2 regions of the Paenibacillus terreus genome follow, and region 2 is predicted to be linked to the other one. Evidence: riboswitches for the same ligand, from Rfam matches in the RefSeq annotation. Region 2 holds a riboswitch; the other holds the start of a gene.

Region 1 (3,260 bases), on a different contig from region 2:
CTCAATCAGCAGCGCCGGCAAACTCAGCATATAGAAGAGGAGCGAGGCTGCCGTTAAGGACGCATAAGGCTTCCACGGAATCCCGCCGTACCTTACCGTCCATAAGACGAGCCAAATCCATACAGCCAGCTGGACAGGGGGATGGCCGATATAGGCCATCCCAAACATCACCCCGGCAAAACAACTCTTCCACAACGGCGAGCAGCCGCTGAACGCTCCGCTGTAAGACAGGGAATCAATCCTTCTGAGCATCCGTCCGGCGGGCATCCTTTCTTCCCTTGAACAGGCCGATGATATAGCCGATCAACCCCGCACCCAGCGCAGCCTGCAGGGCAAACAGCATGCTTTCCGTTTCCGGCGGCGGCTCCATCAGCGGCTGAAACCACGGGGTGTAGTGGGGGTTGATCTGGGTAATCGCCTCCTCGGCGGCGCCGTCCGCGCCGCCGAAATCGCCATTCACCAGCAGCAGCGGGAGGGCAGCGAGCAGAATGACGACCAGGAGGACAAGGCCGGTTATCGTTTTTGTCTTCATGACGGCTCGGCCTCCTTCATGCCGCGCCGGAGCACGGACAGTTCATTCGGGCTGTATGCTTTAAGCCATTTCCACAGCAAAACCGTCAGCAATCCCTCGCTGACCGCGAGCGGAACCTGTGTCACGGCAAATATGCCGCCGAATTTCAAGAAAGATGCCCAAATCCCGCCATGTACGGAAGGAAAGGCAAGGGAAAGCTGTACGGAGGTCACCAGATAAGTCGTCATATCGGCTATAGCCGCAGCGGTGAAAACAGCCACCCACTCCTTGCGGGCTGTTTTCATAAGCAGCCTGTATGCTGCATAACCGGCAAACGGGCCGGCCACGGCCATGGAGAATGCATTCGCTCCGAGCGTCGTAATTCCGCCATGCGCCAGAAGCACTGCCTGGAACAGCAGCACAATGGAGCCAATCACGCTCATCGGCAGGGGGCCCAGCATCACTGCGCCCAGTCCCGTTCCGGTCGGATGGGAGCTGCTGCCCGTCACGGAAGGCAGCTTCAGGGCAGACAGCACAAATGTAAACGCCCCCGCCAACCCAAGCATCAGCTTCAGCTCAGGAGCCTCTCTCGTCAGCCGGGTTACACTGCAAACACCGAGCGCAAAAAAGGGAAGGAATAAAATCCACCAGAAAAGTGCCCAACCGATCGGTAAAAAGCCCTCCATGATATGCATCGCATAGGCCTCCTGCGGACTCGCCGCCAGAAAATACAGCGTGAATGCGGCGGTCAGCAGCGCCAGCCCGATGCCTTTACTCCGTTTTAACAACAACTCCACCCCTTTCGTGTTTACAAGCTCAAAAAAGCCCCATCCGCTAAGGATGGGGCTGTATGTACGTAATTCAGTCAAAGTTAGCCAGGCAGCCCTAAATAAAGCTACATTGCGCATAGCTTGCCCGTATCCCGGTCAACAGGGAGATGTAAGGGTTTGTGTTTAACACCCTTCTCTTCATCCCCGGGTGAAAAGCATTCCGGAATATCGGGAGCCCGCGCAGGCTCGTCCACTGATTTTCGTACACCACTCCTTTCCGCGAAGGATTACGGTGCATACAGGCAAGGTAGGTCTCCTGGCTTCGGATCATCAGCCTTCTTCGTCTTCCCCGGGTCTGGTTCGAGTGACATGTTGAAGAAGAGCCTCCCCAATACAGTGGCGGGACCGCTCGGGATTTGCACCCGATTCCCTGTTACCCTTTGCCCCTCGGCAAAGGCACCCTGCCTGGTCGCTTATTCCATTGTGAATCCATCATAACCCTGCCTTTGCGGAAAGCGCAAGCATGAAAAACGGAGCTGCGGCTCATCGTTTCGATTGCATCAGACCGTTTCCGCGTCCCCGGACTATTAAAGTGCGTGTTCAAAAAGTCAGGTTTTCAGCACCGAAGCCTGTGCTTTCGAAGTGCGTTTTTTCAAAACGCTTAAGTTGGATGAAGCTAGGGACTGAGGAGCGGAGCGTACTTAGGGTACGTGAGCACCTGAAATGTTTCCGCAGGAAACATGCTTCGCAAGCATCTGCTTAGGCCCGGCTGAATTCAAGATTCGATGTCGAGCCCGCTTCCTGATTTCCTTCGTGATCAAAAGATGACTTTTTGAACTACCTCTTAAAGGGACAGCCCGTCAGAGGAACACATTCTCTTGACCAGTTCCTCGGCATCCTCCTCAAGCAAGATCAGATCCAGATGCGTCCGGCCCGCAAATCCCTCCTGCACACTGTGCCGGATTAATTCCATCAGCGGGTTGTAGTAGCCGTTTACATTTAAAAGCCCGACAGGCTTGCTGTGCAGGCCGATCTGAGCCCAACACAGCACCTCGAACAATTCCTCAAAGGTGCCGATCCCTCCCGGAAGCGCAATGAAGCCGTCAGCCAACCGATGCATCGTCGCCTTGCGCTCATGCATGTCCCTGACTTCAATAAACTCCGTCAGCCCCTCATGCACGATTTCCCGCCGGAACAATGCCGTAGGCATGATGCCCGTTACCTGTCCCCTGCTGGCAAGCGCAGCATTGGCGGCTGTGCCCATCAGTCCGAAGCTGGACCCTCCATAGATCAGACGCAGTCCACGGCGGGCGATATGCTCTCCGAGCCGGGCCGCCTGCTCCCTGTATTCCGGAGCCTTCCCGTCGTTGGAGCCTGCAAACACACAAATCGACTTCACCATTCAGCACCTCTTTCTGTATATTCAGGGCAATTTGTTGTCTGAAATCAACCTGTCTCGTTGTATCATACTAAGAACTTGCGGTTATTGAAAAGAAGAATGACGCAGGATCTTAAAGAGGTTGAAGCAGCCGCTTAAATGGAAGAGACCCTGGCAAGCAAGACAAAAAAAGGCAAGCCGGGTTTTTGATGTATCCGGGTTGCCTTTTCGGGAGGTCCTCCAGTTATTGTTCTTTGTCTGCCGCCGCAGTCCTGTCCAGTCCGTATCCGTTCGCCATTCCCCCGGATTCGAAGTATCGCCCCAGCTCCACCATCATGCTGCCCATACGCTCTTCGGCCGGCACGACAATGCGTTCTATCCCTTCCTCCAGCATCGCCTGCGCCGTCACTTTTCCGACGGAAACGGCAATAATGTCACTCTGGAATGCAGCCAGCACGTCTTCCATGACGCCGCAGCTGCGTGCATATTCGGCCAGAAAACGGATTTGCGGACCGCTGGTAAACGCCACGGCATCTACCCTCCGCTGGATAATATCATTGACCAGATCTTCCAGATCCTCCGTTTTCGGCGGCACATGCTT
Region 2 (3,260 bases):
AGCCTGGCCTTTTTATTCGCTGCCGCCGGTATAGGGATTGCGATGATTTATCCAACCGTTATGGCTTTTATTGCCAAAAGGTACCCTAATGGCAGTGATACCGCAATAACTTTTACAGTTACGCTTATGGGAGTCGGCAGTGTAATTGGCAACTACTTGATCGGCGGAGTTATTGAAATAACGAAGGGCTTTTTCGGGGCAGATTCTCAGTTGGGACTTCTTCGCGGGCTTCAGGCTGGCTACGGATTTATAGGTTTATGTGCAGCCATTTGTGCGGTCGGGGGCGTCATTCTATATGCTTACTTATTAAAGCGGAAAGAAATGATATAGAGTTATTATTGATTTTTTATATTTAATGAATGAAACGAGCCATAACTTGACAGCGTAAATAGGGAAGGGAATGACGGTGCAACTTTTAGCCGGATAAAAATCTCTGATTTAACCGAAACTTGAGTTTCAAACAGGAAGTTTGTCGTAATGAACATACTCTTTATGAAGAGGGGAGAAGTGCTGTTGGAATCCATTTGGCTGGAGTACGCATGGGCATTACTGATTCTTATTGCATTGGAGGGTTTGCTATCGGCGGATAATGCCTTGGTGCTGGCGGTGATCGCAAAGCATTTACCGGAGGACCAGAAGAAGAAAGCCATCAATTACGGGATTATTATGGCTTTTGTTTTTCGCTTTGCCGCTCTGTTTGCGATATCGTTTATTGCCAACGTCTGGCAAATACAGGCGATCGGGGCTGCTTATCTGTTATACCTGGGGTTAAAGCACATCATCAAAGCACGTTTTGGCAAGAAAAACGAGAATATTCGCGAAGACGTTAAGAAAGATGCTGCAGGAAAAGGCTTTTGGCCAACCGTAGGAAAAATTGCTATTGCGGATCTTGCCTTTGCGATTGATTCCATTCTTGCTGCAGTGGCTTTGGCACTGGGGCTTCCCGATTCACCGCTTGGGGATTTCGGCGGTATGGACGGCGGACAATTCATCGTTGTATTGCTTGGCGGAATCGCCGGGCTCGTCCTGATCAAATTCGCAGCCACATGGTTTGTGAAGCTGCTCGCTCAACGGCCGGCACTGGAGACCACGGCTTATGCAATTGTGGCTTGGGTCGGCGTTAAGCTCGCTGTGATTACCCTGGCCCATGAAGATATTGGTGTACTGGCTCATCATTTCCCGCATAGTACAGGCTGGACCCTTGTCTTTTATGGTGTTTTGGTTGCGATAGCACTTCTCGGATGGTTCGCGCCATCAAATAAAAAACAGTCACAGGCTGATCTGCCTTAGGTTCAACCTTACAATGAAACAGTTGGCAGGATAAATTGCCCTTGATATATTAAGGTTCATTTGCTAAGGAGAGATTTTTTTGTGACTCAAAAGCAGGCGATGAGGGCAGGAATGAAGTTATTCGTTCCTGCCCTTTTTAATCTTCATCAAACGAAATGGATTATAAAAATGAAAGAAAGCATAGTTCAGTCAACATAAGGCTGCCGGTATGATCGGCAGCTTTTTCAGCTCACGGGTAACACAGCTGTCAAACTGAACATCCCATAGCTTCCATCTTTTATATCATAAATTACACAAAAACTTATGCCGAAGTGTTATTCAGCATTATATCGTAGACAAAAGGGACCCCTGCCGCTATGATAGAAACGAAATAGAGACGTCACTGATTGAAAAACTAAATAATCCAGCGTACGAGGTGCAGGTATGCGTGCATTCACGTTGCCTGCTTAATAGGGAAGTCCGGTAGATTCCGGCGCGGTCCCGCCACTGTAAATGCCGAGCTATCCCCGCAAGCCACTGTTCTTCAGGAATGGGAAGGAGGGGAAAAGCGATAAGGCTGAGCCAGGAGACCTGCCTTGTAACGATTTTGTTTCTGCATTCTTCGGGAGAGAGAAGGGGAGACAGCCGTTTTTCATGCAGCACGTTCCGGGAACCTGCCTTGGCGTGAAGCTGCTCTGTTTACCATGTCCACTTCTGTGAAGTGGATTTTTTGCATTTTTAGAGGTAAAGAAACAACAAATCAATTTAGAAAGAGGTCTGATATGAAAGGGTTAACCGGTTATAAAGCCATCATGGCGCTCAGTCTGGCGCTGATTCTTACCGCATCAACACTATTTTCATGGGGCTGGCCTGTCCGGCAAGCCCACGCGGAGGAGGGGATATCACAGGGAGAACCTTCTTCAGTACAGCAATCGGTCTATGGAACAAGCGTCCGGACAGCTGTGACAGAAGCAGTGTATAAAAAAACGGACTTGGCGTTACAAAAGGCATTTGACTACATAGAGAACAGCGGAGGCGTGGATTCGGACTGGTTTGCTTTAAGTTATGGGCGGACAGGCAGATCCGTGCCGCAGAGCTACCAGATGTCTTTGGTAAATGAGGTGAAAAAGACTTGTGGACAATCCACGGTAACGACATTGGCCCGTCAGATTATCGAGTCTTCGGCCATCGACTGGGATGCGACGAAGTTTACGGACTGTAATGCCGTTGCGAAGCTCTATAATGCTTCGGACATGCCTACTATCTATGCGAGCATATATGCACTGATTGCTCTGGATTCGGGAAGCTACGATGTTCCGGCTGATGCGAAGTGGACACGTGATAAGCTGGTCGATTCCATCGTCACGTATCTGGAGGATCCGTCCTACGTGGATGGAGATTTGTACGGAATGGCTCTTAGTGCGCTCGGACCTTATCGGGATCAGGCCGATGTACAGACGGCTGGTGAGCAGGCTGTTTCCTGGCTGGCGACAAACCTGGATGATGCAAGCAGTGAAAGTATTTCCCAGGCCATCGTGGGACTAGCCTCCTTCGAGCTGGATCCGACCGCTGCGCAGTTTGCGAATGCCAATGGCGACCTAATTCAGCGCTTGCTGGCGTTCCAGAATTCGGACGGCGGGTTCAAACATGCGCTAAATATTCCAAGTTCGGATAAAGAATATGCCACCGAGCAGGCGATGCGGGCGCTTATTGCTTATGACCTGTTTACAGCAGGCGAGGGCACTCTTTATGTAAATCCGACAAAGCCTGCCTTGGTGCCGCCTCCGCCATCACCGGATTCTGAGCCTGCTCCCGAGCCGGAACCTGTGCCGGGCTCAGTCCAGGCAACGGTGTTTATTGAAGGACCGACAGCCCCTGTAGCGGAGGATGTTACAAAGGCAGTTTACGCTCTGGATGCCTTGAAAAATGTAACAGTCAAACATCATATCGCCCTTGAGACCTCATCCGAGGGATTTATAAATTCCATCGGC

What was found. Region 2 has a riboswitch for cobalamin ahead of ACE5KN_RS21895 (S-layer homology domain-containing protein). Riboswitches for the same ligand answer to the same signal wherever they lie in the genome.
Region 1: it holds a riboswitch for cobalamin, as region 2 does, so the genes downstream of both, ACE5KN_RS08035 (energy-coupling factor ABC transporter permease) here and ACE5KN_RS21895 (S-layer homology domain-containing protein) in region 2, are expected to answer to the same signal.

What each region holds. Positions count from the first base shown of each region.
Region 1 is NZ_JBHIRX010000003.1:243,801-247,060, forward strand. Features, by position in the region: gene cbiQ (cobalt ECF transporter T component CbiQ) at 1-252, opposite strand, end outside; gene ACE5KN_RS08030 (energy-coupling factor ABC transporter substrate-binding protein) at 236-532, opposite strand; gene ACE5KN_RS08035 (energy-coupling factor ABC transporter permease) at 529-1,299, opposite strand; cobalamin riboswitch at 1,571-1,760, opposite strand; gene ACE5KN_RS08040 (LOG family protein) at 2,126-2,680, opposite strand; gene ACE5KN_RS08045 (uroporphyrinogen-III synthase) at 2,904-3,260, opposite strand, start outside.
Region 2 is NZ_JBHIRX010000014.1:64,627-67,886, forward strand. Features, by position in the region: gene ACE5KN_RS21885 (MFS transporter) at 1-330, shown strand, start outside; gene ACE5KN_RS21890 (MeeY/MeeF family manganese export membrane protein) at 514-1,290, shown strand; cobalamin riboswitch at 1,687-1,882, shown strand; gene ACE5KN_RS21895 (S-layer homology domain-containing protein) at 2,052-3,260, shown strand, end outside.